DNA from 4 places in the Kitasatospora sp. YST-16 genome. Region 4 is predicted to be linked to each of the others. Evidence: riboswitches for the same ligand, from Rfam matches in the RefSeq annotation. Region 4 holds a riboswitch; each other region holds the start of a gene.
What was found. Region 4 has a riboswitch for cyclic di-AMP ahead of OU787_RS17910 (M23 family metallopeptidase). Riboswitches for the same ligand answer to the same signal wherever they lie in the genome.
Positions count from the first base shown of each region.

Region 1: linked by a shared signal. The riboswitch ahead of OU787_RS10020 (M23 family metallopeptidase) and the one ahead of OU787_RS17910 (M23 family metallopeptidase) in region 4 are both predicted to bind cyclic di-AMP.
Region 2: linked by a shared signal. The riboswitch ahead of OU787_RS07900 (C40 family peptidase) and the one ahead of OU787_RS17910 (M23 family metallopeptidase) in region 4 are both predicted to bind cyclic di-AMP.
Region 3: linked by a shared signal. The riboswitch ahead of OU787_RS34530 (transglycosylase family protein) and the one ahead of OU787_RS17910 (M23 family metallopeptidase) in region 4 are both predicted to bind cyclic di-AMP.

Region 1 is NZ_CP113837.1:2,209,808-2,215,249, forward strand. Features, by position in the region: gene tig (trigger factor) at 1-1,075, opposite strand, end outside; tRNA gene OU787_RS10010 (tRNA-Pro) at 1,279-1,352, opposite strand; tRNA gene OU787_RS10015 (tRNA-Gly) at 1,502-1,575, shown strand; gene OU787_RS10020 (M23 family metallopeptidase) at 1,740-2,753, opposite strand; cyclic di-AMP (ydaO/yuaA leader) riboswitch at 2,759-2,878, opposite strand; gene OU787_RS10025 (hypothetical protein) at 3,284-3,478, opposite strand; gene OU787_RS10030 (PP2C family protein-serine/threonine phosphatase) at 3,936-5,138, opposite strand; gene OU787_RS10035 (GNAT family N-acetyltransferase) at 5,302-5,442, shown strand, end outside.
Region 2 is NZ_CP113837.1:1,739,778-1,745,219, reverse strand. Features, by position in the region: partial or broken gene OU787_RS07910 (NYN domain-containing protein) at 1-475, shown strand, start outside; gene OU787_RS07905 (C40 family peptidase) at 660-1,697, shown strand; cyclic di-AMP (ydaO/yuaA leader) riboswitch at 2,074-2,230, shown strand; gene OU787_RS07900 (C40 family peptidase) at 2,241-3,320, shown strand; gene OU787_RS07895 (C40 family peptidase) at 3,529-4,575, shown strand; gene OU787_RS07890 (hypothetical protein) at 4,802-5,442, shown strand, end outside.
Region 3 is NZ_CP113837.1:1,243,462-1,248,903, forward strand. Features, by position in the region: gene OU787_RS05660 (hypothetical protein) at 1-19, shown strand, start outside; gene OU787_RS05665 (hypothetical protein) at 227-2,371, opposite strand; cyclic di-AMP (ydaO/yuaA leader) riboswitch at 2,818-2,987, shown strand; gene OU787_RS34530 (transglycosylase family protein) at 2,993-4,291, shown strand; gene OU787_RS05680 (hypothetical protein) at 4,423-4,623, shown strand; gene OU787_RS05685 (AMP-dependent synthetase/ligase) at 4,764-5,442, shown strand, end outside.
Region 4 is NZ_CP113837.1:3,893,139-3,898,580, forward strand. Features, by position in the region: gene OU787_RS17880 (SpoIIE family protein phosphatase) at 1-155, opposite strand, end outside; gene OU787_RS17885 (hypothetical protein) at 280-504, opposite strand; gene OU787_RS17890 (hypothetical protein) at 683-874, opposite strand; gene OU787_RS17895 (TetR-like C-terminal domain-containing protein) at 905-1,489, opposite strand; gene OU787_RS17900 (alpha/beta fold hydrolase) at 1,489-2,334, opposite strand; gene OU787_RS17905 (YiaA/YiaB family inner membrane protein) at 2,471-2,761, opposite strand; cyclic di-AMP (ydaO/yuaA leader) riboswitch at 2,988-3,152, shown strand; gene OU787_RS17910 (M23 family metallopeptidase) at 3,163-3,945, shown strand; gene OU787_RS17915 (SDR family oxidoreductase) at 3,955-4,728, opposite strand; gene OU787_RS17920 (helix-turn-helix domain-containing protein) at 4,902-5,442, shown strand, end outside.

The sequences.
Region 1 (5,442 bases), 1.7 Mb from region 4:
GGGTCTTGATGCCCTTCTTCGCCTGCTCCTCGGTCTCCTTCTCGTAGTCCTCGCGGGACTTGTCCTGGGAGGCGAGGTAGGTGTCGAGGGTCAGGCCCATCGGCTCCAGCTGGTGGTGCTCCAGGTTGTGCTTGCGGGTGCCGATCTCGTCCGCGAGCAGCTTCTCCGGGTACTCCATCTCGACCCGCGCGAGCAGCTCGTCGAGGACCTTCTCCTGGGCCTGGGTGGCCTGGTCGAACTCCTTCATGCGCTCCAGGCGCTTGACGGAGTCGGCACGGAGCTCCTCCAGGGTGTCGAACTCGCTCGCCAGCTGCGCGAACTCGTCGTCCAGCTCCGGGAGTTCCTTCTCCTGGACGGTGGTCACGGTGACGGTGACCTCGGAGTCCTTGCCGACCTGGGTGCCGCCCTTGAGGGTGGTGGTGAAGGTCTTGGACTCGCCGGCGGACAGGCCGACCACGGCCTCGTCGATGCCGTCCAGCAGGCGGCCGGAGCCGATCTCGTAGCTCACGCCGGTGGCGGTGCCGTCCTCCGGCACCTCGCCGTCGACCTTGGCCTCCAGGTCGACCACCACGATGTCGTTCTCGGTGGCGGCGCGCTCGACGTCCTTGACGGAGGCGAAGCGCTCGCGCAGCTGCTCGAGGGACTTCTCGACGTCCTCGTCGCCGACCACGACCGGGTCGACGACGACCTCGATCTCGGCGAACTCGGGGAGGGTGACCTCGGGGCGCACGTCGACCTCGGCGGTGAACTTGAGGTCCCCGCCGTCGGCCAGGTTCTCGACACCCTCGATGTCGGTGATGTCGGGCTGGCCCAGCACGTCGATCTGGCCCTCGTCGACGGCCTGCGTGTAGAAGCGCGGAAGCGCGTCGTTGACGGCCTCCTCCAGCACCGCGCCACGACCGAAGCGCTGGTCGATCACCTTGTTCGGGATCTTGCCCTTGCGGAAGCCCGGAACGGTGACCTGCTGGTTGATCTTCTTGTACGCCGCGTCGAGGCTGGGCTTGAGCTCCTCGAAGGGCACCTCGACGGTGAGTCGAACCCGAGTGGGGTTCAGAGTCTCGACGGCGCTCTTCACGGTTGGGTCTCCTAGGGGGCTTGCGGTCAGGGCGATAGGCGGTTGGGGCTGCAATGCTGTCCGTACTACCGCCAGCGGTCCATCCTACCGGTACCACGAAAGCGACTGTGCCCGGCACCTGGGTGCGGACGGGAGCGGGGACGGCGGCGCCGGGCCGCAACGACAACAGGGCCCCGCCGCCGACGAGACCCTGCCGCACACGGTCGGGGTGACCGGATTCGAACCGACGGCCTTCCGCTCCCAAAGCGGACGCGCTACCAAACTGCGCCACACCCCGTGGTGCCGAGCAGAAGAGTACACGTCGACCCGCCCCCGACCGGGGCGATATCGGCGAGCCGACAACGGGGAAGGAGTGTGCAATCCACCGACCCGACCAGGTACGCTGGGGCCGTCCTCACCACCGCTGCGGTGGCGGGGCGCTTCCCTGCGGGTGTAGCTCAATGGTAGAGCCCCAGTCTTCCAAACTGGTCACGCGAGTTCGATTCTCGTCACCCGCTCCACGACAAGGCCCCGACCGCGACGCGGTCGGGGCCTTCGCCGTTCCCCGCCCGCGGGCGGCCCCTCCCCTCCGTCCCGGCCCCGGATCCCCTCCGTCCCGGCCCCCGGACGGCCCGAAGGCCCCGCGCAGCCGAGCGCGGGGCCTTCGGGGGTGTGGTGCCGGGGGTCAGACGTTGACGCCGTGGGCGGCCAGGTAGGCGACCGGGTCGATGTCGGAGCCGTAGTCCGGGGTGGTGCGGATCTCGAAGTGCAGGTGCGGGCCGGTGACGTTGCCGGTGGCGCCGGACAGGCCGATCTGCTGTCCCGCCGTCACGGACTGGCCGGCCGAGACGGAGATCGAGGAGAGGTGCGCGTACTGGGCGTACTTGCCGTCGGCGAGCTTGATGACGACCTGGTTGCCGTAGGCGCCGCCGTTGCCGGCCGAGACCACGGTGCCGTTGGCGACGGCCTTGAGGCTGGTGCCGGTGGAGACCGGGAAGTCGATGCCGGTGTGGTAGCCGCTGGACCAGTTGGAGCCCGCCACCTTGTAACCGGTGGTGACGCTGCCCGGCGCGGGGGCGACGTAGCCGGAGGAGGAGCTCGCGGCGGAGCTGCCGGAGGTGGTGGCGGTCGACGACTTCGCGGCGGACGAGGAGGAGGACGAGGACGCCGACTTCTGGGTCGGGGCCTGGGTCTGCGTCTGGGTCTGCGCCTTGGCCTTCGCGGTGCCGGTGCTGCTCGACTTGGTCGAGGTCTTCGGGGCGGCGGCGGGGGCCGCGGCGTCCGAGGAGGAGGCGGCCGGGGCGGACGAAGTCGCCGCGGCGGCCTGGCCGTTGACGGTCAGCTGCTGGCCCGGGTAGATCAGGTTCGGGTTGCCGCCGATGACCGAGCGGTTGTCCTGGTAGAGCTTCTCCCAGCCGCCGTCCACGTTCTTCGCGGCGGCAATCTTGGAGAGGGTGTCGCCGGAGGCGACCTTGTAGGTCTCGGCGGCCTGCTGGGCGGCGGAGCCGGTGGTGTCGGCGACGGGAGTGGCGTCGACCGAGACGTTGGCCCACTGGCGGCCGCCGTCGTGCTGGTCGGCGGTGTGCGCGGAGGCGGCGGTGACCGGGAGGCCGACCGCGGCGCCGGCGACGCCGGCGGCGATGGCGATGCGGACGACGGTGGCCAGGCGCGGCTTGCGGTGCTTGCCCTGAGCGGACATGAAGCTGTTCCTCTCCGACGCCTGCGAGGTGAGCTGTCGGGTTCGGGCGAGAGTTGCCCGGCCGCGGTCTCCGCGGCTTCACCCCGAGCCGTCCCCGTGCGTTCCGGGTCCGGCGTACTACCTGTGGTTCCCCCGCTCCTGCCGTGGCGTGGTCTCTGGTCGGCACCGGGCGGCGGCAGGACTAGGCGTTCCGCTCGGCGGCCAGCCCGGCCGATGTCCGGGCTGCGGAGGAAGCAAAACCCACGGTTCGCGGAGCTGGCAAGCGCCGGTAGGCCCCGGTCCCGGGATCGGGAGGGGGCTGACGGTCCGCCAGGTCACGCTCCGCCGACGGCGGGCTGCGGTGCGCGTACGGGATCATGACGATGCGCCCACGAACCACATACGGTGGGCGACTTCGGCCACCGTATGCGCCCGGGCGCTGACCTGGCGTGACGGATCGGGTGACCCTGGTCACCCGCGGGCAGGACTTTGGTCCGGAACGGGGGTGCCCCCGCCCGCCGGAACGCGCTCCCCCCGGTGCCGGCGGGGCGTCAGCCCGCGATGCCGGCGATGGCCTTGGAGACCGAGTTGAGGAACTGCTGGATCGGACCGGCCATGGTCGACTGGCTGAGCATGAAGCCGAACAGCGCGGCGACGATGGCGTGCCCGCCCTTCATCTGCTTGTTGCGGATGAAGATGGCGACGATGACGCCGAACAGGACAAGGGCGGAGACGGAGAAGGCCACCGGGACTCACTTCCTCGATTCGTGGCGGGGATTCAGGTCGGAACCGCCGACGGCTCCAGGCGGAAACCGGCCCCTGCCCCCCGTGTCCCCACCACTCCATCCGGACTCAGTGTGGTCGCTCGTGCGGACTGCGTAAAGGACTTGCCCCGTCGCCGGGGGCTCCAACCCGGGTGGTGGGACTGATTTCCGCCGACCGTGACGATAGCGGACGGGTTCTGACGGAGCGTCGGCGGGAGGCGGTCCGCGGCGGCCCGGGCGGCAAACCGGCAGGCAGGCCGGTCGGCGGCCCACCGGCCGGGCCGGGCACCGGAATTGGCCGAAGATCAACGCCCGGGTTTGACACTCCGTGGGCACTCCGTGCACACCGCTCCCCCGCACCCGGCAGCGCCTCCGGGCCACCGCCCCGCCGCCGCCCCGCCACCGCACCGGCGCCGCTCGACCGCGCCCCCGGCGGGGCTCAGCGGCGCCAGACCAGCAGCACCGCCCGGTCGTCGTTGACGTGCTTGGCCACGCTGTCGATCAGCCGGACCGCGGCCCCGGGGCGGCCGGCCGCCGGGATGGTGGCGACCAGCCGGTCGGCCTCGCCCATCAGCCGGTCCATGCCCTCGCCCAGGTCCCGGCCGGGGACCTCCACCATGCCGTCGGTGCACAGCATCAGCACGTCGCCGGGTCCCAAAGTACCGCGCACGCCCTCGAACTTGGCGCCGTCGTAGACGCCGAGCAGCGGGCCCTCGGCCTCCTTGACCTCCCAGTGGCCCGCTCCGGCCAGGCGGTGCATGCCGGGCAGGTGGCCGGCCGAGAGGAGTTCGTACTCGCCGGTGTCCAGGTCGACCACCAGGTGGACGGCGGTGGCGAAGCCCTCGGCCCAGTCCTGGCGCAGCAGGTAGCCGTTGGCGGCGGGCAGGAAGTCGTGGGCGGGCAGCGAGCCGAGCAGGCCGCCGAAGGCGCCGGAGAGCAGCAGGGCGCGGCTGCCGGCGTCCATGCCCTTGCCGGAGACGTCGGCGAGCACCACTTCGAGCACCGGGCCGGTGCGGGCGGCGACCATGAAGTCGCCGGAGAAGGACTGGCCGCCGGCCGGGCGGAGCGCGGTGTCGGTGTGCCAGCCGTCGGGCAGGTGCGGGACGCGGCCCTGCACCCGGATCCGTTCGCGCAGGTCGAAGAGCATGGTGGAGCCGCCGCGCCAGGGCACGCCGATCCGGCGGCGGAACTGGGCGACCAGCAGTCCGGCGACGCCGACCGCGCCGACCACCAGGGCGGCGCCGGGGGTGACGCCGTGGGTGTACGCCTCGGGGCGTTCGCTGGCCACCTGTTCGCCGGTGTGCACCAGCGACTCGGTGATCAGCCCGGCGGCGGCGACGGCGTACAGCAGCACCAGGGTGCCGGGGCGCAGCAGCAGCGCGCCGGCCAGCACCGGCAGCACCAGGGCGGTGGGCGGGGCCCAGTCCGGGACGAGGATGTTGAGCAGCACCAGCAGCGGGACGAGCAGGGCGAGCGCGGCGAACGCCCACCAGTCGGCGCCGTCGCCGCGGAAGTAGTCGACCCCGGTGCGGCGCAGCCTGCGCCGGGCCCGATACAGCGCCGCGCGCAGCCGGGCCGTCACGGGTTCGCGGGACGGTCCGCCGTCCCGGCCCGTCGCACTGGGACGCGCGCTGCCGACCATGGGGACCGACCTTATCCACCGCGGGTGCCCGCGTCGACGGGGCGGGTGGCACCGGGTGCAGCGGACGGTGCCGGGCCCGGCGGGTTTCGGCCGCCGGGGACACGTCGGCGGCGGGGCGGTTATTCGCTCGCCGGGGGTGGGGGGCGGTGATAGGGAGGGCGGCATGACGATTCGACACCCCGACTTGACCGTACGTCCGTTGCGCGCCGAGGAGTGGGAGAGCTGGTACCGGACGATCGACGTGGCCTTCGGCGGTGTCGAGGAGGCGCCGGAGGCCCGGGCGCTGTGGCGGGAGTTGACCGAG
Region 2 (5,442 bases), 2.2 Mb from region 4:
GGCGGTCGAGCCCGGCTCGGCCTCGCCGCACGACGTGGCCCGGCGCGGCCTGGCCGAGGACGACCCGGCGCTGCTGGACCAGCTGCTGGCGATCCCGCAGGTGCACCTGGTGGTGGACGGCTACAACGTGACCAAGACCGGTTACCCGCAACTGCCGCTGGAGCAGCAGCGGTTGAGGCTGCTGGGCGGGCTGGCGATGCTGGCCCAGCGCACCCAGGCCGAGGTGACCTGCGTGTTCGACGGCCAGGACCTGGACGTGCCGGTGATCATGGCGCCGCCGCGCGGGGTGCGGGTGCGGTTCAGCCGGACCGGGGAGACCGCGGACGAGCTGATCCGGCGGCTGGTGCGGGCCGAGCCGCAGGGCCGTCCGGTGGTGGTGGTCTCCGCCGACAAGGAGGTGGCCGACGGGGTCCGCAAGGCGGGGGCGCGGCCGGTGGCCTCGGTGCTGCTGCTGAACCGGCTGGCCCGCAGCTGAGGGGCGGTCAGCGGGCCTGCGGGCGGCCGGGGTGTGACGGTCCGGTGAAGGGGGGCGGGGAGGCGGAACCGGAAGCCCCCGGGAGTGGACGCGGGGGCTGGGACTTCACTAGGGTCTGGCGTCAAACCTATATTCCGGACCTTCACTCGTCGGGGTGAGTCCAGCAGGAAGAAGGAGCTCACCCTTGGCCTCCCACCGCCGTCCCAAGCAGCCGAGCCGTGCGCGGATCTCCGTGTTCACCGCCGCCGCCGCGACCGCGGTCGCCCTGACGGCCCAGGCCAGTGCGCACGCCGCGCCGGCCCAGCCGAACAAGGACGAGGTCAAGGCGCAGGTCGACAAGCTGCTCGAGGAGCAGGAGCAGTCGGCCGAGAAGTACAACGGCGCCAAGGAGCGGGCCGACCAGCTGCGCAAGCAGGCCGACGACCTGCAGGACCAGGTGGCCCGCGGCCAGGAGCAGCTGACCGAGCTGGCTTCCGGGCTGGCGGCGGTGGCCGGCGACCAGTACCGGCAGGGCGGCGTCGACCCGTCGATGCAGCTGATGCTCTCCTCTGACCCGGACCACTACCTCACCCAGGCCACCTCCTTCGGGCAGGCGGCCAGCACCCAGGCCGAGACGCTCAAGTCGCTCAAGGACCAGCAGCGCCGCCTGGACCAGCAGAAGCAGGAGGCCGCCCAGGTCCTGCACGAGCTGGACAGCCAGACCCAGGCGCTCAACGACGCCAAGAACGACGTGCAGAGCAAGCTCGCCGAGGCGCAGAAGCTGCTCTCCAAGCTGAACGCCGCGGACCGCGCCGCGATCCTCCAGGGCTCCGGCGGCACCGCCTCGCGCAGCGCGGACCGGATCGACCCGAAGAGCCTGCCGCCGGCCAGCGGCTACGCGGCGACCGCGGTGGCGGCCGCGCTCAGCAAGCAGGGTTCGGCGTACGTGTGGGGCGCCACCGGCTCCAGCACCTTCGACTGCTCCGGCCTGATGGTGTGGGCGTACAAGCAGGCCGGGGTCTCGCTGCCGCGCACCTCGCAGGACCAGGGCAGCTACGGCACCAACGTGGGCACCGACTGGCACAACGCGCAGCCCGGCGACCTGGTCGTCTACTACGGCGACCGGCACCACGTCGGCATGTACATCGGCAACGGCCTGGTGGTGCACGCGCCGCGCACCGGTGACGTGGTGAAGACGATGAAGGTCGACACCCTGCCGATCTCGACCATCCGCCGGGTCTGAGCGAGCGGGCCTGACGGCCCGACGAATCGGACAAACGCCCCACTGGGCAACAATTGACGCACCGTGACACGCCCGGGCGGGTCGGAATCACCCTGTGATTCGAGACACGCCCGGGTGTGGTGTTTCCCGGGTGAATGGCGGGAAACGCTGTGCTCGGGGTAAGGAATCGATCACGTTCGGTCAGATTTACCGGGGTGTTTGATTCAGAATCAGATTTTTTTCCGACAAGGATTTGAACGGATCACGGATCGGTTACTAGGGTCGTGCCTCGACCACCGCAGTGTCGATCGCCCAAGGGGGGCGGCGGCGGAGGTCGCCGCCGAGTCCGTGACGCAGCGGGCAGACCGTCAACACCGGGTCTGCCGACGGGGATACCCCTGCGGGGGTGCTGTCGAACGGAGCCGGGGAACCATGTTCCCCCGGGGTGAATCGGCGCCCGGTCGACCGCCGCGCGCGGTCGGTGAAGCGCCGTAGGGCATCTCTTCCGGCCCGAACCCGTCAGCTCACCCGGTAGGCGGTGTGAGGAAGAAGGAGTCCGCCTTCGTGGCGTCCCATCGCCGTCCCAAGCCCGTCGGCCGTGCCCGGGTCTCGATTCTCACTGCCACCGCCGCCGCTGCCGTGGCGCTGTCCGCCCAGAGCGGCGCGCACGCCGACCCGGCGCCGACCAAGGACCAGGTCAAGGCCCAGGTCGACGAGCTCAACGAGCAGGCCGAGGTCAAGACCGAGGCGCTGAACGCCTCGGTCGAGAAGCAGCAGGCGCTGCAGCAGCAGGTCGGCCAGCTCCAGGACCAGCTCGCCCGCCAGCAGGAGCACGTCACCACCGCCCGCGAGGCGCTGGCCGGCATCGCCGCCGAGCAGTACCGCACCGGCAGCATGCCGCAGACCATGCAGCTGATGCTCTCCAGCAGCCCGGACGCCTTCCTCGGCCAGGCCGGCGCGCTGAACGCGGTCGGCTCCACCCAGGCCGACCTGCTGAAGACCTTCAAGGACGAGCAGGCGCAGCTCGACGCGCAGCGCAAGGAGGCCGAGTCCAAGCTCGCCGAACTGGACACCACCACCAAGGCCCTCAAGGCCGACAAGGAGGACGTCCAGGCGAAGCTGGCCAAGGCCCAGGACCTGCTCAACACGCTGACCCAGCAGGAGCGCGAGCAGCTCGCCGCCGCCGAGGCCAAGGCCGCCGACGACGCCAGGGCGAAGGCCGACGCCGCCCAGCAGTCGCAGCGGGCCTCCCGCGACACCACCCGGGTCGAGCTGAACGCCCCGGCGTCCTCCAGCTTCTCGGGCAACGCGGTCGGCGCGGCCGTCTCCAAGCTCGGCAGCTGGTACTCGTACGGCGCGGCCGGTCCGAGCACCTTCGACTGCTCCGGGCTGATGCAGTGGGCCTACAAGCAGGCCGGCGTGTCGATCCCGCGCACCTCGCAGGCGCAGGCCGGGGCCGGCACCAGCCTGGGCACCGACATCTCCAAGGCCCGCCCGGGCGACCTGATCATCTACTACGGCGACCAGCACCACGTCGGGATGTACGTCGGCAACGGGCAGATCATCCACGCCCCGCACACCGGCGCGCAGGTCCGCTACGAGTCGGCGACGGTCATGCCGATCAACCGGATCGTCCGGATCTGACGCTCCGTCGGAGCCGTCGGCCCGGTACCCCGCACGGGGTGCCGGGCCGTTTCCGTTCGGGTGTCCGATTCATGGTCAAATATTCGGTGCTGTCGGGGTTTGGACTGGATCGATCCGACTCGCTAACCTCTGCCCCCGGGCCCCCGCGAGGACGGCCGTCCGACCGCGGACGGCGGCGGAGGCCGGTCGCAGAACGGAGCCGTCGCGCGTGTCCGTGCCCCGCCGCACCCCACTGCCCGGCGTCCAGCGCCTCGCCCGGGCCCTGGCGCTCACCGCCGCCGCCACCAGCGCGCTCGGCCTGACCGTCGGCGGCGCGCACGCCGACCCCGCGCCGACCAAGGACCAGGTCAAGGCGCAGGTCGACCAGCTCTACGAGGAGGCCGAGCGGGCCTCCGAGCAGTACAACGCCGCGCTGGAGCAGCAGCGCCGGCTGCAGGCCGAGGCCGGCACCCTGCAGGACCAGGTCGCCGCCGGGCAGGACGAGCTGAACCGGCTGCGCGGCGACCTGGGCGCCGTCGCCGCCGCCCAGTACCGGGCCCAGGGCATCGACCCCGCGGTCCGGCTGATGCTGGACCAGGACCCGGCCGGCTACCTCACCGGCGCCCGCTCGCTCGAACAGGCCACCGCCCGGCAGGGCGACCGGCTGCGCGACGTGGCCGAGCGGGCGCGCCGGCTCGACGAGCGGCGGCACGAGGCCGGCGCCAAGCTCACCGAGCTCGAACAGGCCCGGCAGCGGCTGGCCGCCGCCAAGGACGACGTCCGCGAACGGCTGGCCCGGGCCCAGCGGCTGCTGAACGGCCTCGCCCCCGCCGACCGGGCCGGGATCGCGGCCGACGACGCCCGGGCCGCCCGGCAGCGCGCCACCCGCGGCACCGACCGGATCGACCTCGGCGACCAGCCGCCCTCCTCCGACCGGGCCGCCGCCGCGCTGGCCGCCGCCGTCTCGAGGATCGGCTCCCCGTACGTCTACGGATCGACCGGCCCCGGCACCTTCGACTGCTCCGGTCTGATGTACTGGTCATGGCGGCAGGCCGGAGTGACCCTGCCGCGGACCTCGCAGGAACAGGCCTCGGCCGGCCGGCGGGTGAGCCTCGCCGAAGCCCGGCCCGGAGACCTGGTGATCTTCTTCAACGACAGGCACCACGTCGGCATGTACGCCGGCGGGGGCGTCGTCGTGCACGCGCCCCACCCCGGCGCCCGGGTCCGCTACGAGAGCGTCAGCGCGATGCCGGTCAGCTCGGTGGTGCGGATCTGAGCCTCGTCGACGAACCCCTGGTCACCGACCTGACGACGGCCGCCGGGCCGCCGCGGGCCGGTGCTCCGCTGTCCCGGCGGGCCGCCCTGCTGCTGGCCGCCGCCGGGGCCACCCAGCTGTCGCTGCCCCTGCTGCGGCCCGGCCGCCCGGCCCCCGCCGCGCCCGCCGCGGCGCCCCCGGGCTGCGGGAGACCGCCGTCCGGCTGCTCGGGCAGCGGGCCCGGGCGGTGGCCGGGCGGGACACCGCCGCGCTGCTGGCGGTCTCCGCGGACGGCTCCGAGGAGGCCGACCGGGACCTGCTGGCCCGGACCGCCGGGCTGCGCTTCGCCGAGTACACGCTGCGGCTGACCTCCTTCGCCGAGCCGCCGGCCGACGCGGACCGGGTGCGGGTCGGCGCCGAGCTGGGCTACCGGCTGGCCGGGGTGGACGACTACCCGGCGCTGCTGGAGCGGCAGGTCGAGCTGGTGCGGGAGGCGGACGGCTGGCGGGTGGCCCGGGAGACGGCGACCGGCGCGGCCGCGCCCTGGGACCTGGGCACCGTCCGGGCCGCGGACGGCCGGCACAGCCTGGTGCTCGGCCTCGGCGAGGGGGCGGAACTGGCCGCGCTGGCCGAGCTGGCCGACCGCGCGGTGCCCGCCGTGGAGGCGGTCTGGGGCCCGTTCGCGGGCCGGCTGCTGCTCGAACTGCCGCTCACCGAGCAGCAGTTCGCCCGCCGGATGGACGTCTCCGCGGACGCCTACCAGGGCATAGCCGCGGTCACCCTGGCGGTCGGCGGCGCCCCCGTGCACACCCCCGCCGACCGGATCGTGGTCAACCCCGACGCCTACCGGCAGCTCAGCGAGCTCGGCCGCCGGGTGGTGGTCACCCA
Region 3 (5,442 bases), 2.6 Mb from region 4:
GGCGCACGCGGCGCGCTGACGCCGACCGAGAGCCGCGACGGGCAGGAGCAGCGAATCGACGCGCTCCCGCCCGTCGCGCTTCCCCCGTGCCGCGCACCGACCGGTCCCGACGCGCTTCCCCCCTGCCGCGCCGACCGGTCCCGATGCGTTTCCCCCGTGCCGCGCACCGACCGGCCCCGACGCGCTTCCTCGTGCCTCGCACTGACCGGTTCCGTCAGGCTGCCGCTCAGCCGGTGGTGACGCGTCCCGTCCCGGGTGCGCGGTCGGTGAAGGCGAGCGCGGGCAGGGCGACCGGGCGCGGCGGGACGGGGGCCTCGGCCGGCGTGGTGGTGGCGTTCCACGGCGTGCCGGCGAGCCCCGGGCCGCCGCCCTTGCCGAGCGCGACGGTCTGCGCCTGCCCGGCCGGGCGGAACAGGATCCGGGTCGGGTCGGGCGCGTCCGGGTCGAGCCACAGTTCGCTGCCGGGCGGGCCGCCGAACGCGCAGTCCAGCACCGCGATGTCGTCGGGCTTGCCGTCGCCGGTGGCCCGGAACGCCACCCCGGCCTTCCGGTAGCCGGTCAGCCGGCTGCGGCTCAGGGTGACGGCCTCGCCGGCCAGTTGGTGCTTGAGGGTGGTCACCGCGTAGTCGGACTGCCCGGCGGCGTCGATCAGCAGCCCGTCGAAGACGGTGCCCTTGTCGCGGCCGAGCGCGTGCACGGCGATGCCGCCGGCGGCGTTCCCGTACAGCACCGAGGCGGTGTAGTCGAAGTCGTTCAGGTAGGCGCCGTGCTCGATGCCCCAGCCGCCGTTGTGGTACGCCGCGTACTGGGTGACGGTGTGGTGGTGCTCGGCGTTGAGCCAGACGAAGATGCCGTTCTGCAGGTTGTTGTGCGCCAGGCAGCGTTCGAAGGTCCAGACGCCCTCGCTGGTCTCCGGCCACTCGTAGCCGGACGCGCCGGTGGCGCCCTGCACGCCGACGGCCACGCAGTCCCGGGCCGAGGAGCCCGTCCCGGCGCCGAGGCTGAAGCCGGTGAGCCGGTAGGCGCGCGGGTTGGGCTCGAAGGCGGTGCGGGAGGCGACGCAGCCGTCGTAGGCGATGTCGTTCGAGGGGCCCTGCGGGGTGCGGGTGTCGATCGGGCCGTCCCACCAGTACGCGTCCTCCCAGGTGTCGTGGGAGATGCAGCCGCGGAAGGTGATGCCGTGGCTGGCGTGCGGCACGAAGGCGTGGCTGCCGGTGTCGCGGACCACGACGCCCTCGACCACGGTGCCGCGCGAGGTGTCCAGCAGCATGTGGAAGTGCAGCCCGTACCGGCCGAGCACGGGTTCGGTGACGGGCTTGCCGTCCCAGCTGTCCTTGCCGTCGGCGCGCGGGCCGAGCCAGCGCAGGGCGGCGTGCCGGACGTCGGGCGGGCGGCTGGAGGTGAGGTGGACGTGGGCCCGGCCCTGCTCGGTGCCCTCGATCCGGACGTTGCGGCTGAGGTTGAGCACCTCGGCGCCGAAGGTCGCGCCGCCACCGGTGGCCACCCGCGGGTGGGCGTGCCGCAGCGGGCCGGTCAGGGTGACGGTGGCGCCGTCGACCCGGGCGACCGTCACCAGGTCGTAGGCGGTGGAGAAGTCCGCGGTGTCGGGCGGCGCGGTCGGGGTGACGGCCAGTTCGTCGCCGGGCTGCCAGCCGTCGGGGGCGGCGGCCAGCTTCAGCGCGGTGTCGCCGGGCCCCAGGTCGGCGGCGGCCCGGACCCAGGCGGTGCGGGGCGCGCCGTCCAGGCGCAGGTAGCCCTGGCCGGTGACCCACAGGCCGGTGTCGCTGTCGACGACGGTCATCCCGCCGCCCGCGAACCGGTGTTCGTCGACGTGCGGGAAGCGCAGGGTGTGGGTGTGCGCGGCGTCGGGGGCCAGGGCCAGGACGCCGCGGACCTCGACGTTGCCCGCGCTGGCCAGGGTCAGCGTCCGGTCGGCGGCGAACACCAGCGAGCCGCCGGGCTCCACCAGCAGCGAGCCGACCTCGGCGTCGGCGTCCAGCACCACCCGGTCGGTGATCCGCACCGCGCTGCCGGGGCCCGGCGGTTTCCCGCCCCAGCCCTTGGCGTCGGACCACTTGCGGCCGCCGGTGTCCAGCACCGGGGGCCGGGCGGAGGGCTGCGGGCTGCCGGCGGCGGGTGGTGGGGCGCCGGTGCCGTGCGGGTGGCCGGCCGGGGTGGCGGTGCCGGTCCGCGCGGCGGCGGCTCCCGCCGGTTCGTCGGCCCCGGCCAGCGACTGCCGCAGGACCACTCCCCCGCCGAGCGCCGCCGCCGTCCCGGCCGCCAGCCAGGTCAGCATCCGGCGCCGCCCGACCGGCGGGCGCCGGTGCCGTACCGGCGGCGGTTGCCGTTCCTCGTCCTGCCGCTGTTCCACCGTGGCCGCCCTTCCGGGTTCCGCCGCCCTGAGCCGTCGGGGGCAGCATAGGCAGCGCGGGCGCCGGAAAGCGGCGGATTCGGTTTCGCTTCAGCATTCTGACGTACCGTCAGGGGGGTGCGGCGGGGCGCTTCCGGTCAAGGACAGAACGCCCATACGGCGACAAATGACCCGCCCACCGGGTGACCAAACGTGAATAATCCCGCATAACTCAGCATAGTGCAGCAAAACGGGCACAAGATCACCTATCGCCTGACGTCCCGCCAGAATTCGCCGCCGCTCGCGGAGTTCGCCGAATATCCCTTGATCACCCATTCCGGCCACTGTGATGCCGGTCACGGGCATTTGCGGATTCTCCTTAATTCCGCTTAATCTCCTGCCCACGTTCGTGGACACACGGACCCAGTTCGCCCGGAACGCCGAGTCCTGCCGCCGGGCGGGTCGGCTCATGCACAACGCACCACGGCAGGGGCGGGGGAACCAGGTAAGTCGCCCCGGGCGGTCGAAGGACCGCACGGGGCTAGGGGTGAAGCCGGGCGCACCACGCGGTGCGCGCGGCCGGGCAACTCCAGCCCGAATCCGACAGCTCACCTCGCAGGCGTGGGAGAGGAACGCTTCTTCATGCTGCCCATCAGCTCCAAGCGCGCCCGCCGCCTGATCGCCACCACCGGTGTCGTCGGCATCGGGCTGTCGATCCCCTGCCTGACCGGTGGCGTCGCCTCCGCGGCGACCGTCTCCACCTGGGACAAGGTCGCGCAGTGCGAGTCCAGCGGCGACTGGGCGATCAACACCGGCAACGGCTTCTACGGCGGTCTGCAGTTCACCGCCTCCACCTGGGCCGAGTTCGGCGGCACCGCGTACGCCTCGCGCGCCGACCTCGCCACCAAGGACCAGCAGATCTCGGTCGCCGAGAAGGTCCTGGCCTCGCAGGGCCCCGGCGCCTGGCCGGTGTGCTCGATCCAGGCCGGCCTGACCAAGGGCGGTGCCGCCCCCCAGGTCGACACCTCCGGCTCCGCCTCGTCCGCCACCGCCGCGCCGTCGCAGTCGCAGACCCAGGCGCCCGCGCAGTCGCAGTCGCAGTCCGGCAGCAAGGGCAAGTCCCAGAACGGCTGGTCGCAGAACGGCTGGTCGCAGGGCAAGTCGCAGGCCCAGCCGCAGGCCGAGCAGAGCGCCCCGGCCGCCACCGCCGACCAGTCGGCCGGCACCTACACCGTCGTGGCGGGCGACTGGCTGTCCACCATCGCGCAGAGCCAGCACGTGGACGGCGGCTGGCAGAAGCTGTACGACCTCAACCGCTCGGTGCTCACCGAGGGCCCGGACATGATCTACCCGGGTCAGCAGCTCTCGCTCGGCGGCGCCGCCACCGCGCAGCAGCAGTCCGCGCCGGCCGCCACCACCTCCTCCTCCGCCAGCACCCACCAGGGCTCGTCCTGGAAGGGCGACCGCTCCTCCGCCGCCAAGTCGTCGAGCACCCCGGCCAAGTCGTCCACCGCGACCACCGCCACCGCCTCGACCAGCGCCAAGACGACCACCACCGCCACGGCCGCCACCAAGGCGACCGGCTCCAAGGCCGCGGCGATCGACTTCGCGCTGTCCAAGCTCGGCCAGGCGTACGTCTACGGCGGCACCGGCAACGGCGGCTGGGACTGCTCCGGCCTGACCCAGGCGGCGTTCCGCCAGGCCGGCATCAGCCTGCCGCGCGTCGCCGCCGACCAGGCCGACTACTCGACCCGCGTCTCGCTGGACAGCCTGCAGCCGGGCGACCTGCTGTTCTGGTCCAGCAACGGCTCCAACTCGGGCGTCTACCACGTCGCCCTGTACGTCGGTGACGGCAAGTACGTCGAGGCCGCGAACCCGCGTTCCGGCGTCCGCACCGAGACCATCGCCAACTGGGCCCCCGACTTCGCGGGCCGCGTCTGATCACCGGCACGACCGCCGCTGCCCCCGGGGACCTGGTCGGCCCCGGGGGCAGCGGCCTATCCTCGGCCGTACGAGGCCCGACGAGCCTCGACGGAGCCTCGGCAGGGGCTCGACGACCGGGGAGCAGCACCATGGCGAAAGTGACGATCACGCTGGACGCGGACCTGGCCCTGGAGGTGATGATGCGCGTCGGCGCCACCAGCCCCCAGGACGCGGTGGAACTGGTCGTCCGCGACTACCTCTCCACCGACCGCCGCACCATCGCCCGCACCGGCGGCACCCGCGACGGCGAACGCCTCCTCCCCAAGCCCCCGACCATCGAAGAGGGCTGACGCCCCGCCGGGCGGCCGCGGCCCCGCCGGTCCCGAAACCTCCACAACCTCCGCAACTGTCAAGTAACTTACTGTCTAGTAAGTTCACCGGCGAGTACCTAACCTGGGCGAACCCCCACCCCACCCAAGGGAGTTCGCTCATGGCACACCCCCTCGCCCGGGCCGCCCGCGCCGCCCGTCCGCCCGTCGAGGTGCTGCGCACCGGCGGGCGGGTCGTCGAAGCCCGGTCCGCGTACCTGGTGCCGCCGCCCGCGGACGGGGTCCTGGGCGACCTGCCGTTCCGCAACGCGCGGGAAGCGCCGGAGGCGGTGGTGGTGACGCGCCGTCAACCGGACGGCTCCTGGCGGGACGTGACGGCCCGTGAGTTCGCGGAGCAGGTCGCGGCGGTGGCCCGCGGCCTGGTCGCGGTCGGGGTCGGCCCCGGCGCGCGGATCGTGCTGATGTCGCGGACCGGGTACGAGTGGACGCTGCTGGACTTCGCCGCCTGGGCGGCCGGCGCCTGCGTGGTGCCGGTGTACCCGACGTCCGCGGTGGAGCAGGCGGAGTGGATCGTCCGGGACTCCGGCGCGGTGCTGGCGGTCGCGGAGGACGCCGGCACCGCCGAGGTGCTGACCGTGGCGATCGCCCGCACCGGCGGGACGGTGCCGCTGTGGCGGCTGGACGAGGACGCGGTCGGCGCCCTCGCCGAGCTGGGCCGCCCCGTCCCCGCCGAGGAGTTGACGCGCCGCAGACGGGCCCAGGGCCCGGACGACGAGGCCACGCTGATCTACACCTCGGGCACCACCGGCCGTCCCAAGGGCTGCCTGCTCACCCACGCCA
Region 4 (5,442 bases):
AGGTACAGCGCCGAGCCCTCGCCGGTGATCCAGGCCGGGCCCTCGGCCAGCAGCGCCGCCAGCAGTTCCGCCGCGCTCGACGCCCGGAGCAGCGCCCGCACGCACCGCAGCTCGGAACGGCTGGCGCGGCGCGGGGAGTTCCGGTCCTGGTCCATGGGAGGCGCCCGGCCCTTCCGGTCGACGTGCCAGTGCTGACCATCTTATGGACGCACCGGGCAACCGGCCGCTTTCACGACACGTCGGGCAACACGGGCATTTCCGACACCCCGCCCGGAGGCCTCACTGGCCGTCGACCTCGCCGTACCCGCGCTGCGGGCCCGCGGCGACCGGCCGCAGCGAGCGCAGCCCGCGCGCCACCGCGATCCCGCGCCGCAGCGCGCTGCCCCAGCCCTCCCGCGGCGGGGCGGCCGCCGGCCGCGCGGCACCCAGGGCGCCGTCCGGCGCCGTCCGGGGAGCGGGGATCAGCCCCGTGCCGGGCTCGATGTGCTGAGTCGCCTGCGGCATGTCCTGATCCTCCGTGCTTGTCGGCCACACCCGTGGAAGGTCTCCACGCGGTATGACTTCCCGACCGAAGGACAGTGTTACGCACCGGCGGTGTCGGAATGGTGGGGGACAGGTTGCGAAAAGGTGTGGACGGCGCGCCACCGGCGCGTTCCCACCCTGGTCGGCGCCCCCGCGGGGCTCAGGGCCCGGTCTGCTCCGCGGCGGCCCGCGCGGAGTCCTGCTCCACCGGCAGGTCCGGGGCGGAGACGGCGTCCTTCAGCGGGCCGGGACCGGTGCGGTGCTCCGGCGCGGCGTGCGCGCTGGGGGTGGCGAGGGAGGCGACCACCCCGACGGCGAGCGAGGCAAAGGCGAGCAGGCTGCGCTTCTTCATACCGTGGAGAACGCGGCAACGCCCCGGAGGTCACGCGCCTTCCGCACCGGGCCAGTTGGCCAGGCCCTCGACCAGCACCCCGGTCAGCCGCTCCAGCGTGACGTCCGTCCCCTCGGCGAGCTGGAACGCCCCCGCCGTGGTCAACGAGGCGTACCCGTGGGCCGCGGCGCGCAGCGTCCGCACCGCGTGCACCGCCTCCGAGCCCGCCAGCCCGTAGCCGCGCAGCACCGCGAACAGCACGCCCACCAGCCGCTCGGCCGCCGCGGTCAGCTCCGGGCCCGGATCCGGGTCCGGCACCTGCGGCAGCGCCGCGTACCGGAGGGGGTGGCTCAGCGCGTACCCGGCGTACGCGGCGAGCAGGGCGCGCACCGCCCCGTCCCGGGAGCGGCCGAGGACGGCGGCGGCCAGGTGGTCGGCCAGCTCCCCGGTGGTGCGGACGGCGACCAGCCGGCGCAGCTCGGGCAGGCCCCCGGGGACGTGCTTGTACAGCGAGGGGGTGGCGACGCCCGCCCTGGCGGCGACCGCGGCCAGGGTGAGCGCCTCGGCGCCGCGCTCGTCGATCAGTTCGAGGGCGTGGTCCACCACGGCGGCGGTGGAGAGTCCGGCGCGGGGCATCAGCGGGCGCTCCCGCCGGTGCCGGGCAGCTCGGCCAGGAAGGGCAGCAGGGTGTCGGCGACGGCCTGCGGGTGACCGGCCATCGGGTAGTGGCCGGCGCCCCCGATCATCACCTTGCGGCCGCGCAGCGCGGCGGCCTGCCGGTCGGCGACCAGCTCCGGCTTCGGGAAGTCCGGGTCCCGGTCGCCCATCAGCACCAGCGCGGGCACGTCGACGGCCGCGCACCAGCCGACCGGCGCCGAGTCGCCCTTCAGGTAGCCGCGCAGCGCCGCCTTGCGGGCGGGCTCGCGGAGCATCGCGGCCAGCCCGGCCCGGTAGTCCTCGAAGTCGGCGGGCCTGCTGCCGGCCGGGTAGTAGAACTTCTGCATCGTGCCCCACAGGCCGGGGAACGCGGTGACCAGCGGGGCGGCCAGGCCGAACAGCGCCTTCTGGAAGCCGTTCAGCGGCAGGTTCTCGATGAACGCGTCGATCAGCACCACGCCGCCGGTGCGCTCGGGGGCGAGCGCGGCGGCCCGGACCACGGTGGCGCCGGTGTACGAGCTGCCGACCAGGACGGCGCCGCGCAGGTCCAGGTGGGCCAGCAGGGCCGCCAGGTCCTCGGCGATCGCGGCCGGGGTGTGGTCGGTGAAGCCGGTCGAGGACTCGCCCATGCCGCGCAGGTCCATGGTGACCACCCGGTGCCCGGCGGCGCTCAGCAGCGGGGCGAGGTGGCGGTAGACGGCGCGCTTGTCGAGCATGCCGGGCAGCAGGACGACCGGGACGCCGGCGCCGGGGGCGTCGTCGTAGGCGATCCGGCCGCCGGTGACGTCGAGGTACCGGGTGGTAGTGCCGAGGGTGCTGTTCATCGCGGGCCTCCTGGCGGGCGTCCGGCGCTCCGGGCTCTCCGGGCCCGGCTGCTGCCGATAGCCATAAAGCTAAGGCTAATAGCCTTAGCCGTCAACCCCCCGCCCCGGCCCCGGTTCCCGCCACCGCCCCCCGCCCTCAGATCCCGTCCACCTTGAACGGGTCGTGCTCGGCGAGCAGCTTCTCCAGCCGGGCCTGGTCGACCCGGCTGGTGATCGCGCCCTCGTCCTGGCGGTCGCGGACCACCTTGGCCAGCGTGAACGCGGAGGTGATCACGTACAGCAGCCCGACCCCGAGGAAGGCGCGCATCCAGGCGCTGGCCGGGAGGTACGCGATCCCGAGGGCGAGCGCGGCGGTGGCGAACCCGAAGGAGGCGACGGCCTGCAGGTAGTAGGCGGAGGTGGTGCGGTGCGGCACGGATGCGGTCATGCGCCCAGGGTCCCGCCGGGGCGGGAGGAGGTCGTGAGTACGGATACTCAACCGCCCCGTCACGGTCCGTCATGTCCGAAACCGAGCACCTTGGCGAACCGTCACAAATCGCCCATAGGGCGTCAGGAAAGTTTCACTGCACCTCGGTAGGCGCTTGGAATCATGGGGTCCATAGGATTAACGTTTGATAACGCAGCGCGGTCGGCAACGCCGTAACCATGCGGCACCGTGCGCCACGCCTAATCCATCCGGACCTGCCCCCCGGGGCCGGTCCAGGAGCCGGGGAACCACGTTCCACCGGGGTGAATCGGAACGGCCCTGGGCCCGACCGTAGGAGACCTTCCACCTCCGAACCCGTCAGCTAACCCGGTCGGCGGCAGGGAAGGAAGGAGCGCGCCCCCGTGGCGTCGACCCACACCGAGAGCACCGGCACCCAGCTCCTCGACCACCCGGTCGGGACCGAGGCCGTCCGGCACCGGCTGCCCCGTCAGACCCGGACCGGCGCGCCCCTGCTGGGCGTCACCGCGATGACCGCCGCCCTCGGCGCCACCGGCCTCGCCGCCGCCCCCGCCCAGGCCGCCGCCGCGCCGGCCCCGGCCCCCGTCACCGCCGCCGACGAAGCCTCCGACGGCCTGCTCGCCGCCGACCCCGGCCTCGCCCTGGCCGCCCGCATCCTGCAGCAGGCCGACGGGCAGCGCACCGCGGTCGAAGAGTCGGCCCGGGTCGCCGCCGCGCAGGAGGCCCAGGCCAAGCGCGCCGAGCGGCAGGCCGAGGCCGAGTCCGACCGGTCCGCGCCCGCCCTGCCGGTGGCTGGGTACCGGCTGACCGCGCCGTTCGCCCAGGCCGGGGAGCACTGGGCCCACCTGCACACCGGCCTGGACTTCGCCGCCCGCACCGGCACCCCCGTCACCGCCGTCACCGGCGGCACCGTCACCTCGGCCGGCTGGTCCGGCGCCTACGGCTACCGGGTCATCCAGACCCTCCCCGACGGCACCGAGCTCTGGTACTGCCACCTCTCCCGGATCGCCACCGCCTCCGGCCCGGTCGCCCCCGGCACCGTCCTCGGCGCGGTCGGCGCCACCGGCAACGTCACCGGCCCGCACCTGCACCTCGAGGTCCGCCCCGACGGCGCCGCCCCCGTCGACCCGCTGCCCTGGCTCCGGCAGCTCGGCCTCCAGCCGTAGGGGCCGTCCTCAGCTCGCCTGGCCGGTCGGCATGACGGTGACCTGCTGGAGGTTGACGCGCGGCGGCAGGGCGGCCAGGAACCCGACCGTCCTGGCGATGTCGCCGGGAACGAGCCACTCCACCGTCTCCCTGGAACCGGCCAGCCAGTCGAGCGCGCCCCGGTCGGTGACGTGGTCCTGGAGCTCCGTCCCGACGATGCCGGGCTCGATCGTCGAGACCCGGACGTTCTTGGCGCCCAGCTCGGCCCGCAGGTGGCGCGAGAGGTGGGTGACGTAGGCCTTGGTCGCGGAGTAGACGGCGAAGGTCGGGAAGATGTTCTGCGCCGCGATCGACGAGGTGTTGACCAGGTCGGCGACGCCGCGCTCGGCCGCGGCCGCGACCAGCTGCGGGGTGAACGCGCCGATGACGTTCATCAGCCCGGAGACGTTGAGGTCGATCTGCCGCTGCCACTGGTCCACGGCCACCTCCTCGACCGGCGCCGGGAGCATCACCCCGGCGTTGTTGAACAGCAGGTCCGCGCCGCCCAGTTCGGCGGCGACCCGGTCGGCGGCCGCCCGCACCGCGGCCCGGTCGGTGACGTCCGCGGCGATCGCCAGGGCGGACCCGCCGGCCCGCTCGATCCGGTCGGCCAGCGCGGCCAGCCGCTCGGCGCGGCGGGCCAGGACGACGACCCGGGCACCGAGCCCGGCGAGCTCCTCGGCGGTGGCCTCGCCGATGCCGCTGGAGGCGCCGGTGATCACGGCGGTGCGGCCGGCCAGGGGCAGGGAGGTGAGCGTGGACATGGTGGACCTTCCTTGCAGGAAACGGGAGTTGCGGCACCGGAGGCTCCGGCCGCAGTTCCAGCAGACCAGCCCGGCGGCCCCGCGGACGGCCCCGGGCGGACCCTGCGCCGACTGGTACCGCCAGGGCCACCCACGGCCCGCCGGCGCACCTCCGCAGCCCGCACACTTGGTCCATGGAACGCAGCAGGGAAATCGCCGACTTCCTCCGCACCCGGCGCGCCGCGATCGCCCCGGAGCTGACCGGGCTGCCCGCGGACGGCCGGGTGCGGCGGGTGCCCGGTCTGCGCCGCGACGAGGTGGCCCGGCTGGCCGGCGTCAGCACCGAGTACTACACCCGCCTCGAACAGGGCCGGGCCGGGCGCCCGTCCACCGAGGTGGTCCAGGCGCTGGCCCGGGCCCTGCGGCTCGACCCCTCCGAGCGCGAGCACCTGGCCGACCTGCTGCTCCCCGCCGAGCACGCGGCCCGCCGCGCCCCGGAACGGCCGCAGCGGGTCAGGCCGGGGCTGCACCTGATGCTGGAGACCCTGGCGCACGTCCCGGCGTTCGTCCTCGGCCGGCGCACCGACGTCCTGGCCGCCAACCGCCTCGCCCGGGAGGTCCTCACCGACTTCGACGCGCTCCCGGCCACCCGCCGGAACATGGCCCGCTACTACCTGCTCGACCCGCAGGCCCGCGAACGGGTCGGCGACTGGGCGACGATCGCCGCCGAGACCG